Regions from separate parts of the Halodesulfovibrio aestuarii DSM 17919 genome, predicted to be linked through region 3. Evidence: predicted binding sites of a transcription regulator. Region 3 holds the regulator's gene; each other region holds the start of a gene.
The links. The regulator sigma-54, encoded in region 3, starts transcription at its own class of promoters, with help from an activator protein. The targets are predictions, from matches to a motif close to CTGGCACGGNNNNTGCTT.
Positions count from the first base shown of each region.

Region 1 (3,133 bases), on a different contig from region 3:
GCCCTGAATGCAGCCGAGACCAAGTTCCTTCATGTTCAGGCAGTTCTTTGCGAGTTCTGTCTGGTAACGAACTGCTGCAGGGAGAATAGAGGTGCGAGCCATTTTGATAGCCAGTTCAATTTCAGTCTGAATAGTATTAATGTACTGTTCAAAGAAAATGGATGTGCGGCTATCGAGTTCCCGTTTTGAAAGAACGCCAAATTCTTCAAACAGGGTTACGCTGGATTCACTGTTAAGTGCTGGAAGTGCTTCTGGGGTAGTGCGAAGGTTCGCAAGACCACGTTCTTCAGCTTCTTTAGCCCATTCTTCAGAGTATCCGTCGCCGTTGAATACTGCGTTGCCGTGTTTTTTAACGATTTCCTGAATAACTTTTGTTACGGCGTCGTTAAGTTCGCAGTTTTCGCTGGTCATGAGTGCTTCGAGACGGTCAGAAATGTATTTCAGAGAGTCAGAGAGCATGGTGTTCAGTACAAGCTGTGCTCCAGCAATAGACTGGCTGGAACCAACTGCGCGGAATTCAAAACGGTTACCGGTGAAAGCAAACGGGCTTGTGCGGTTACGGTCTCCAGCATCCATTGGAAGAGGAGGCAGGGTGTCTACACCAACACGCAGGATGCCTTTTGCTTTAGAGGTAGCTACATCACCTTTTTTGATCTGTTCAAAAATTTCAGCAAGCTGCTGTCCAAGGTAGATGGACATGATTGCTGGAGGTGCTTCGTTGGCACCAAGGCGGTGGTCGTTGCTTGCACATGCAACGCTACAGCGGAGTAATTCGCCATGCTTATGTACTGCACGGATCATAGCAGCACAGAAGAGCAGGAACTGAGCGTTTTCATGCGGAGTTTCGCCTGGATCGAAGAGGCTGCCGAACTGGCCGTTACCGATAGAGTAGTTAAGGTGTTTACCGGAGCCGTTGATGCCTGCGAATGGTTTTTCGTGCATGAGGCACGCCATACCATAACGTTTTGCAACGCTTTTCATTACGCTCATGATCATCTGGTTGTGATCGTTTGCGAGGTTGGAATTCTCAAACATTGGAGCAATTTCGTACTGGCCGGGAGCAACTTCGTTGTGACGGGTTTTTACCGGTACACCAAGTTTGTAAAGTTCGCGTTCTGCTTCAATCATGAAAGCGAGAACACGTTTCGGAATAGTGCCGAAGTAGTGGTCATCCTGTTCCTGACCTTTCGCTGGTTTCGCACCGAAAAGGGTACGGCCGGAAAGGTAGAGGTCTGGACGGGCGAAGTAGAAGTTGCGGTCAACGAGGAAGTATTCCTGTTCAACGCCAGCGTAGTTCTGAATACGGTCAAAATTGTTATGACCAAGCAGTTTGAGCAGGCGGCTGGCCTGTGTGTGGACTGCCTGATTAGAGCGGAGAAGCGGGGTCTTTTTATCAAGCGCTTCACCGGTCCATGCAACGAATGCGGTCGGGATACACAGGAAAACGCCGTTGTCGTTTTCTAAGAGGTATGCAGGGTTTGTAAGATCCCATGCGGTGTAACCACGAGCTTCGAAGGTAGTACGCAGGCCACCGTTCGGGAAGCTGGATGCATCCGGTTCACCCTGAATAAGGGTAGAGCCTGAGAACTGGGCAATTGCACCACCGCGTCCGTCAGGTTCAAGAAAACTGTCGTGCTTTTCAGCGGTAAGGCCGGTCAGCGGGTAAAATACGTGTGTGTAATGTGTCGCACCTCGGGAGAGAGCCCATTCTTTCATTGCAGAAGCAACTGCATCTGCAATAGAAGGGTCCATCTGCTCGCCATTTTCGATTGTGCGCTTGAGAGATTTGTAAACAGCCTTAGGAAGGTGTTCTTGCATGACCTTGTCATTGAACACGTTGCAGCCGAACAGCTCTGTTGGCTTTTCTTCAATGAAGTTTAAAGGCTTGCTTGTTGAAGTTGTGTTGTTTACTGCCGAAATGGCTTTAAGTCTTGCTAAAGATCCACTCATGAAAATCTCTCCTTTAAACAGATTCGCGCAATATAAAATGGTACACGCCTTGTGAGGCATCTGCATTCTTCTTTTGATAAATATAAAGCACAGATGATGCCAGTGTAGTAAAATCAGGTGCTTATAAAAAATGCTGTTGTACGTTGCTTATTGTGTATGACAAAAATGTTAGAACTGCAACCCGAAAAATGAGCATTTTGACAATTATGTAAAAAAATAATCATAAAGGGTATTGTGTAAGAAAAGCTAAATAACAAAAATGTTAATTATGTGATTGAGTGGACGTGCATGATGACAGTGGGATCCGCGCACACAACACAATTGTGTTTACGACGTTCAAGGGCAAGTTTTTTTGCCAAAGTTGTAATAGATTGGAATTACGGTTTTTTAGTCGATTTTTTATTCAAAAATCGATACTTGACTGAAACACAGGCGTAACTATTTTGCTATATTGCTTGAAAATATAGTGTATGATGAAGTTACATTCATAAATCATAAAATGTAGTAAGTGAATTTAGCCCTGAGAGGTTGGCCATGATGAGACGGAGTGAAGAGAGAAATCTCAATCTAGATTTTATTCCGCCTAAAGTTAAGAAGGTGCTTGCACCAATCAAAAAGCCATTGATGCACATGACTCGTGTTGACGGGTTATTCAATGTGTACGACAGCATCTCTAGACGAGAAAGCCCGCTCGAATTTTGCCAGAATGGGTTGGAAATTTTAAATGTGCAAGTTGAAGCTCTTGGCAGAGGGCTGCGCGATATGCCGCTAGATAAGCCGCTTGTAATTGTTTCTAACCATCCTTTTGGTGGTATTGAAGGACTTGCGCTTATGGCAGAAATTATGCCGTTGCGTCCTGAATGTAAGTATCTTGCGAATTTTATGCTCGGAATCATGCCGGAATTGCGTCCATGCATGATCGAAGTAAATCCGTTTGAAACAAAAGAGGCACGACGAGCAAATATTCGCGGGCTTCGCCAAGCTATTTCTCATGTTTCTGAAGGCGGAAGCCTTGTTGTGTTCCCTGCAGGAGAAGTTTCCCACCTTCAGCCTAAAATGGGCGGCATTGTAGATCCTGCCTGGAATAGAAGCGTTGCGCGAATTATTCGTAAAACAGGCGCCGATGTCCTGCCATTGTATTTCCACGGACGGAACAGCCTGTTCTTTAATATGATGGGCATGG
Region 1 is NZ_ARQF01000020.1:843,890-847,022, reverse strand. Features, by position in the region: gene F461_RS0109730 (glutamine synthetase III family protein) at 1-1,950, opposite strand, end outside; gene F461_RS0109725 (bifunctional lysophospholipid acyltransferase family protein/GNAT family N-acetyltransferase) at 2,485-3,133, shown strand, end outside.
Region 1: the regulator sigma-54 is predicted to act here: its motif matches at 2,036-2,053, upstream of F461_RS0109730 (glutamine synthetase III family protein).

Region 2 (3,133 bases), on a different contig from region 3:
GCAGATAGACATACCCGATAGCGGTACCGTCATCCAGAGCGACAGCAGAACCACTCACGCCAATCGGGATAATTTCACCGTGCTCACCGAGACACTCAACTTCGATTTCAGAAAGAACTTCACCACCGGTAAGCTCTACAAGACGCGCTACGCATTCCGGCAACACGTCTGAAGGGAGTTTCCCCACCACATCACCATCTGTAAGATTCAACTGCTCCAGAGCAACATCGTTCAACATAGCGATACGGCCTTCATCATCCGTCACCAGCAAGCCATCGGGAAGATTATACATAACTTCATTGGCTAGAGCTTCAGAGCTCTGCATACGTCTGCGTGACTGACGTGCTTTCTGTGCCCATGTCAGTGCAAAAAAACCTGCAAGACCAATAAGCAGAATAAACACAGCATTCACCATCGCGTGCTCTCTATTCACTCTCTGTGCAGTGGCAAAGGCCTCCTCATCCAGCCCAATATAAATAACTGGTACAGGGCCGTGTTGTGGAAAAAGTTTACGCCTGAACATATGTTCTTCTTTTGAACACTCTCGAGCCTGCATCCCCTTATGGTTTTCCATCTTGCAGACGGAACGAGGCATTCCGTGAGGCTTGCCTGACATTAGAGCAAAAGGACGAAATTCTCTGTAAACAACAAATGCCTTCTCTCTGCCCTGCTCCATAATGCGCCACGAAACGTGTCTCCGAGGGTGCAGCTTTGCTAATTGCTGCATACTGAATGCACGGGTGCCAACTACGTTGGGATTACTGTGGGCGATAATATTACCATTAGCGTCAGTTGCCATAAGAAACAAAATACCAGACTGGCTTGCCATTTCCTCTAACATGGTCTGAAGCCTAAGAGCTTTCATATTAAGGCGAAAATCTGTTCGGGTTCCTGCTTCCAGAGCCTTTATGATAGAGGCGCCTTTCTCTTCATAAAATGTTTCCAGCTGTCGATTCTCCTGCTCAATACCCCGTATTGTCATAAAGCTGATAACCATGCCGAGGATAATAATCCCACCGGCGAGTAACCATAACGAAGTAACAAATTGAGATCGCACTATTTTTTTCTTACGAAGAATGGTCTCTTTCATAACAGCCCTGTGTATTCTTTTTTTTCAGTGTAAAAAAAATAAACAACCAACACAAAACATTCTGTATGCTTTTTTTACACATATATTTTGGTTTATTTTTCCCAAAACAACACTTCTCAAGACAACGCTTTGTTTTAAAACAACTTATCTACAAAAGGAAAAACTTGGCACAAGCGTTGCTTTATTAAGAACTAGCAAAACACGAACCATTACTTGATCATTAAATATAGGAGTTCATTATGCAGTTTAAAACATTAAAACTATTAGTTGCGACAGCATGTGTCATGGCAGTGGCCACCGTAGCTTTAGCCGCAAGTCCGAACTGGACAGACCTTAGCGAAGCTCAGCAGCAGAAGTACATAACTCTGCACGATGATTTTATTAAGAATACGACTCCACTTCGTGATGCTATATGGGCAAAACAAGTAGAACTTAACGCCCTTATGAACAATGAAAATGTTGATGCAAACAAAGTTGCAAGCGTAGTTACTGAAATGAACAAACTCCGTGCAGAGATGCGTGCTCAACGCACCGCTTTTGCAGCAATTGTAAAAAAAGAAGTTGGTGTTGACCCAATTGCTAACCCGCACCGTGGATATGGTATGGGTTACAACTGTCCGAGATACAAAAACAACATGGGTGGACAGGGGATGATGCGCGGTCAGGGCATGCGTGGACAAGGTATGATGCGTGGTCAGGGTATGCGTGGACAGGGCATGATGCGTGGTCAATGTGGCTACAATGGCAATATGCCAATGCCTGCTCCTGCTCAGCAGTAACAACCAAAATTTATACTCCGCAATCCGTCACAACTCGCGGCAGCGAGTCCTTCACCTAGTGTGGCGCATTGCACACCTTCTTAGTTGTCTTTTACCCTCCGGGGTAATTCGAATACAAAGGGTAATTGGTACCCTTTCTCCCCCAGATGGAAAGGCCCTGTACGAATCCTCAAGTACAGGGCTTTTTCTTTTTTATAATCAGCAAATATACGCTAAACGCTCTCCATCAGTTATCCTTATCGCTAATCATTGAGACACCCCAGTTCAATAGTACAATACTAGGAAAAGATGCACTCTTTGACGCTCTTTGGGGGAGATTTATGCGCCAAAACACACTAAAATGGATAGTAGTACTTACCTTGCTCCCCATTCTCTCCGCACTTGCCATTCAGTATGAAACCCGCAGAACCTCCGGTACGATCTACATTGAAAAAGCAGTACCTGAACAGGTCATGCTGATTCTCAACACAACACACCCGGAGAAAGTTGAAACAACATTTATGCTCGCCCGAGATCTGTACAATAAAGGAATAGAAACCACGCTTGTTTTAGAAGGATCAGGTGTAAATCTGGTGCGCATGCTGCATACTAAGAATTTTGGATATGAGGGTAAAATTGCTGTCTGCAAGAAGTGCATGGATAAATTTGATATTCAGAAAGAAGAACTCCCTGATGGTGCATATCCTACTTCTGAGAACCTAACCTTCATCATTCATGTCGAAGATTACATGAATCCGAGCTTTGAATAACAGGACATACCATGAATACGTTCAAGGAGATGATCACGACTCTTTGTATTCTACTATTTTTCACACCCCTGCTCCACGCAGAAACTATCTCTGCATTTTCTGCAACTCCGCTCCATGTACAATACTGTACACCGCCAGCTAGTAGTTCTTATCGAGAAATAACATTTATTATTCCTGCAGCAAACAAACTCAGGCAGGCAGTGCGTACAGTCACCCTTGCAAATAAACGCCAGCGCGCTGGGGTGCACACGATTATCCTGTTTGAAAGTACAGCAGCAAGCCTTCCGGTTGTTCAAGGAATTCCATATGAAACAATTACACAGTACACAGAAAAAAGAGGGGGAACACAGCAACAATCAATCTCAAAGTGTTCTAAAAGAGCCACAGGCACCATTCCTCCACTTATCCCTGAAATAACTATCCCGAACGCACAGCAAATATATCTGCCTCTTTTGGATAAGCTTCTTCTGGAACATGCCAGACTTGGTGGCAACATAGTGTTGTGCCCCTGCTGC
Region 2 is NZ_ARQF01000020.1:1,001,228-1,004,360, forward strand. Features, by position in the region: gene F461_RS0110455 (ATP-binding protein) at 1-1,090, opposite strand, end outside; gene F461_RS0110460 (Spy/CpxP family protein refolding chaperone) at 1,330-1,869, shown strand; gene F461_RS0110465 (hypothetical protein) at 2,190-2,618, shown strand; gene F461_RS0110470 (hypothetical protein) at 2,630-3,133, shown strand, end outside.
Region 2: the regulator sigma-54 is predicted to act here: its motif matches at 1,255-1,272, upstream of F461_RS0110460 (Spy/CpxP family protein refolding chaperone).

Region 3 (3,133 bases):
AGAATCTACTACTTCTTCCGGAGGCAAAGTACCTTCGAGTACAAACTTTTCTGCACCCTTGCGTTTCGTTTGTAGTTTTTCCGTACGACGTATGATCTGTGCTTTGAGTTTATCACGAACAAGATCAACGGTTGCATACATGTCTTCAGATTCTTCTGTAGCGGATAGAGTTAAGTTGTCCGATACAAGTGAAATTTCTGCTTTGTGGCGGAAATTGTCAACAGAAAGTGAGACTTGCATTTCCAAGTGTTCAGGGTTCGGCAAGAATCTGCCAAGCTTGTTAAAGCGTCGTTTGGCATATGCTTTTAGGTGATTGGAAGGCTCAAAATTCTTGAATGTGAAAGCGATGTTCATGGTGCCTCCTAATTGGATACTTTTGAAACCCTGTGGGAGTTGGTTTCGCTTCTAGAATACCACCTTTCTCTTGGATGATGAAGGGATATTCATTGCGGTACGGTATTTAGCCACAGTCCTTCGTGCAATGTTAACCTGAAGTTTTTCCTTTAAAATCTCTCCGATTTTCTCATCACTTAACGGTTTCTTTGTATTTTCTTCACTAATAAGTTTTTTAATGAGAGCCTTTACGCTCTCAGACCCGACCATACTACCATCATCAAGGCCAATCGCACTGTTGAAGAAAAATTTTAATTCAAAAATGCCATGCGGGGTCGAAATATACTTATTTGTGGTGATACGGCTTACCGTTGATTCGTGCATGTCGATATCATCAGCAATATCTTTCAAAATAAGTGGCTTTAACGATGTGACACCGTTAATAAAGAATTCTTTTTGATATTTAACAATACTCTCAACTACTTTATACAAAGTTCGTTGTCGTTGGTACAGACTTTTAATGAGCCAGGATGCAGATCGCATCTTCTCCTGATAATAGTCTTTTTCTTTGGCATTAGATGTTTTCGGGAGTTGTTCTGTTAATTCGCTTAGCTGTAATTGTGGCAAACCGTCTTCATTAAGGACGATGATGAAGTCCCCTTCGTATTCATAGATGTAAACGTCTGGAGAAACATAGTGTGCTTCCCCACCGCTAAACCGTGCCCCCGGCATTGGGTCAAGGCTTTGAATGACATCAAGGTACTCTCTGAGATCTTCAAGAGAAATTTTATATTTGCGGGCAAGTGGTTTGTAGCGACGCTTTTCCAGGTCCTCAAGATGATTAGTAACAATATCTACAAGAATTGGATCCCGGTCATAGTTAAGGGCTTTAATTTGAACAAGCAGGCATTCCTGTGGCGTGCGTGCTGCAACCCCTATAGGATCAAATTGTTGAATAAGGGTAATCACCTGTTCGACAGTTTCTATGTCGCTTTGAGCAACTTCGGCAAGTTCTTCTGAAGATACGTGCAAATATCCATTAGAACTGATGCTGCCAATAATAATTTCTCCGACACGAATTTGTTCTTCGGTAAGTGGAGAAAGCATGAGTTGCCAGTTTAGGTGTCCATCGAGAGTTGGAGCCGGAGCAAGACGAGCCTCGAAAGAGCTCATTTCTTCTAGTGCTTCAGATTCCCGCATTGAAACCTGTTTGGTGGTGCTTGAAAAGTCACCCAGATAGTCTTCCCAGTCAGCGTTGTTGGAAAGCTCTTTATCATAAGCTTCCTGGTCATCTTTTCGTTGATCTGCGGTAGACGGTTTGTCTGGATTAGCACTTTCTTCCAAAGACTCTTCCAAGAAAGGGTTCTCCAGCAGTTCTTGTTGAACTGTTTCAGCAAGTTCCACGCGAGAAAGTTGCAGCAGTTTGATTGCCTGCTGCAATTGTGGTGTCATTACAAGCTGCTGGGTAAGCTTTAATTGTTGGCGAAGTTCAAGAGCCATATATAAGAATGTCCTATGTGGTTCGACTAGCTAAAAAGCTGAAATATAATGTGTGAATACTGCCTATCAAAAAACATTCCAAATTCGATAACTGAACTCTTTTTTGCCACATAGAAAAGTTATATGCAACCAAGAAAAAAGCCCGTAGAACGGGCTTTTTTTTATTACACATTTGCAGATTATATTTTTTTATCGATGTGCTAGAGGCTAAAATCTTCTCCAAGGTAGACACTGCGCGCCTTAGGGTTGTCTACAATTTCTTGCGGTGTGCCGGAAAGAATGATCTGCCCTTCATAAACAAGATTTGCTCTGTCACAAATTTTTAATGTTTCTCTAACATTATGGTCGGAAATGAGCACTCCCATTCCTTTATCACGCAATTTACGGATGATGTCCTGAATGTCGTCTACAGCAAGTGGATCGATGCCTGCAAATGGCTCATCAAGAAGGATAAATTTTGGATCCCGGATTAATGCGCGGGCTATCTCGAGACGGCGACGTTCACCACCAGAAATGTGCATAGCGTGAGTGTCTCGAATGTGTGCGATACCAAATTCTTCCATTAACTCTTCAGCCCGTTTTTTCTGGTCATTACGGGAGAGTTCTGTTTGTTCCAGAATAATCTGTAAGTTTTGCAAGACAGTTAATTTCTTGAAAACTGAACTTTCTTGTGGAAGATAGCTTAAACCTATTCGCGCACGTTCATGCAAGGGCCAGTCTGTCACTTCCATGTCATCTACACGCACGACGCCTGCATTGGGTTTGATAATGCCAATGAGCATGTAGAACGTGGTTGTTTTACCGGCACCATTCGGCCCGAGAAGTCCAACAATTTCCCCCTGCTCCATTCGCAGGTTAATATCACGAACAACCTCGCGCTTACCGTAAATCTTGCAAAGCCCTTCAGCTTGAATAACTGACATCTATTTTTTCGCCTTGCTTGGTGCTGAGAAAATTGCTTCAACAGGTTGGTTTGTAGAGCCGAGTACTTCGCTGCGGTTCTCTTTTACCCAAAATTTAATAATATTGCCGGCGATAGTATTTTTGCCTTCACTTAACTTTGGAGACCCAGTCATAACAAGCAGCTCATCATTAAGCGTGTATGTCGCTGTATCACAGGTGCCTCGTCTGCCCTTTTCCATTTTAATACGGACATTACCTTGGGCAACAATTCTTTCAATTTTACCTGGATTCATGCCTCCAACATTTTCAGACTTTGGAGCATTTTTATCATCCTGCAAATATACGGTAACTTTGTTGGCCCAGATATCTGCTTGCGGGTGTTTTACCACAACGTTCT
Region 3 is NZ_ARQF01000021.1:711,498-714,630, forward strand. Features, by position in the region: gene hpf (ribosome hibernation-promoting factor, HPF/YfiA family) at 1-354, opposite strand, end outside; gene rpoN (RNA polymerase factor sigma-54) at 406-1,833, opposite strand; gene lptB (LPS export ABC transporter ATP-binding protein) at 2,034-2,756, opposite strand; gene F461_RS0114200 (LptA/OstA family protein) at 2,757-3,133, opposite strand, start outside.

Region 4 (3,133 bases), 140 kb from region 3:
ATACAAAATGATATATGCCTTTACAGTGCACATACGTCGCTTGATGCAAACCCGGAAGGACCGGCGGGATGGCTAGCACGTGCGCTTGAACTGCAAGATTGCAAAATACTTGGCGCTTCCTGTACCTTTGAACCGGAAGCTATTGCTTTTACGCCATCACGTAAGACTGCAGCAAGCTCTATGCTCTATGAATGGGAAAACCACCCCCATATTCACTGTGTGCGGCACGTTGAACAAATGATCAATGTAACATATAATAAAGAGCATCGAAGCACTGTTCTTGCTCAGCTTGCAGCTGACTTGGATGAGTTGCCGATTTTTATACCTTCTACACCTGATACGGCCTCCCGAAGCCTCGGCTTTGGCACTATTGGCACTTTGCCAAAAACTGTATCTTTTGGCATATTCGCTGAGCAACTTGCCTCAGTGGTAGATCGTGATTATTGGGTTAAAAGCGGCCCTACTCCTGAATCAGTAACAAAAATTGCTTACTGTACAGGATCCGGCAGTGATTTTGCCCCGAAAGCGTTTGCCATGGGTGCGGATGTATTTATTACTGGTGATGTCAAATATCATTCTGCTCTGGATACAACTGGATGCATTCTCGATGTTGGACATTTCAGCCTTGAAGAAGAAATGATGCGGCAGTTCGCATTGCAACTTGCAACAGAACTGGAAGACATAGAAATATTTTTCCTGCCGGCGCAGGATCCGATGCGTTTGATCGGCCCATTCGCAGAATAGAAATTTCACAGTTTCGGCGAGTCCGAACCTTATGGTTTTCAGGAGGAAAAAACCTTGAGCCTGTATTTAAAGCAAATCGAACAGCTTGTTGCGTTGCAGCTTGTTGATGATGAAATCCTTGGTATCACCAGCGAACTTGATGAAGCTCCAAAAGAAGTTGAAGCTCTTCAAGGACGCTTTGATGCGCTTGAAAACCAGCGCAACCGTTTCCTTGAGAAGATTGACCACCTCAAGGGACAGGAAAAACGCATTAACGCTGAGATCGAAAACGACGCTCTCAAAGTTAAAAAAAGCAAGTCCAAACTAATGCTCGTTGGTAACACCAAAGAGTATCATGCGATGATGCGTGAAATGGACAACCTTGAGAAACTCAACCGTCTTCGTGAAGAAGAAAAGATTGCTCTTTTAGAAGAACTTGAGCGTCAGCAGATGGCAGTTTCTGATATGGATGAACGTTACAGCATCATCAAAGAGGATCTGGAAGCAAAGAAAGCCAGCCTCAAACAGCGTGTCGAAGAAGCAAACAAGGTTCTCGAGAAACTCGATAAAAAACGTAATGTTGCAGGAAAAGAAGTTCCTACTCCTATCCTTAACCGTTACGAATTCATTCGTTCTCGTTTGGACAACCCAGTTATTGTAGCTGTTAAAGAACAGATCTGTAACGGTTGTCACATTGCTATTCCACCACAGAGCTACATCGAGCTTCAAAAAGGTCATCAGATCCTTAGCTGCCCAAACTGCCAGCGTCTAATCTACTGGTCAGAACACTTCGCTAGCGAAGCAGACAAAGCAGCGGAAGCGTAAAACATATTTTTGGAGTTGGACAGGTTATCGTCGCGCACGTTTGTGCGGGGAGGAAAGTCCGGGCTCTAAAGGGCAGAGCGCTGGGTAACACCCAGGAGGAGTGATCCTCGGAGAGTGCCACAGAAAGCAAACCGCCTAAGCAGTTTACTGCCGGTAAGGTTGAAACGGTGAGGTAAGAGCTCACCAGGTACCATGGTGACATGGTAGGCTAGGTAAACCCCGTTCAGAGCAAGACCAAATAGGAAAACAGTTACGACCGGCCCGGTCGTTGTTTTCGGGTAGGTTGCTTGAGGTTATGAGTAATCATAATCCTAGACGAATGATAACCGCCCTCGCAAGAGGGAGACAAAACCCGGCTTATAGTCCTGACTCCATAATTTCAAAAAAAGGGTGCATTGCACCCTTTTTTTGTATGCTATACTTTTTTTACCACTACCACTGCACAATATGTAAGGAACTCCCCATGCATTGTTGGTCTATCATTCTTGCCGCTGGTTCTGGAACCCGACTCTCTGCTGCCACAAACGGCATTAAAAAGCAGTTCTTAGAATGGCAGGGCGCCCCGCTTTTCTGGCAATCTGCGATTACATTCTCGCATACAACCCGTATGCGCGGGCTTGTCTTTGTTTTCCCTGAAGAAGATATTGACGAAGCAACAGAAACGCTGAAGAAACTCGATTTTGGACGCAGGCTTGGCCTACCATGGAAAGTGGTTGCGGGTGGTGCTCGCAGACAGGATTCTGTTTATAACGGCTTACAGGCACTGCCTACCGAGAGCACCCACATACTTGTGCACGACGCAGCACGCCCTTTTTTCTCTGCGACGCTCACAAACGCACTTCTCGACGCTCTTGAAAAAGGCTCTCAAGCGGTCATCCCTGCAATTCCTGTCACTGACACCATAAAAGTTGTCGAAAACAATAGCATTTGCCATACCCTTGACCGCTCTACCCTCAGAGCCTGTCAAACTCCACAAGGGTTCCACAAAAAAATGCTCATCGAGGCACACAACAAGTGCAACGAAGAAGGTTGGGAAGTGACAGATGATGCATCCATTGTTGAACAGGCTGGATACTCTGTTGCTACAGTGGCAGGTGAAATGACAAATTGCAAAATAACAAATCCGGAAGACCTTGCCATGATCGAATCAAAACAGACTTCCATGCCAATTCCAGTTACCGGCTGGGGATACGACGTGCACCGCTATGGTGAAGGACGACCAATGAAGCTTGGAGGCATTCCTATCCAAGGAGGTCCTCAGGTTGTTGCGCATTCGGACGGCGACGTTCTGCTTCATGCGCTATGTGATGCACTCCTCGGCTGCATGGGCGACGGCGATATCGGCGAACATTTTCCAGACTCTTCAGCGCAGTTTGACAATATTTCAAGCGGCGTGCTCCTCAACGAAGTCTATGACAAATTTCTTCAGCGAGGCTATCGTCTCACAAACATAGACCTCACAATTATTGCACAAGTGCCGCGCCTTGTACCTTGGAAGCCGCAGATCAAAAAAAATATCTGTCGTATGCTCAAGCTTAACGACGACCAAGTGAACGTAAAAGCTACCACCGAAGAAAAACTCGGA
Region 4 is NZ_ARQF01000021.1:567,692-570,824, reverse strand. Features, by position in the region: gene F461_RS0113500 (Nif3-like dinuclear metal center hexameric protein) at 1-744, shown strand, start outside; gene F461_RS0113495 (zinc ribbon domain-containing protein) at 799-1,548, shown strand; RNA gene rnpB (RNase P RNA component class A) at 1,560-1,925, shown strand; gene ispD (2-C-methyl-D-erythritol 4-phosphate cytidylyltransferase) at 2,012-3,133, shown strand, end outside.
Region 4: the regulator sigma-54 is predicted to act here: its motif matches at 1,805-1,822, upstream of ispD (2-C-methyl-D-erythritol 4-phosphate cytidylyltransferase).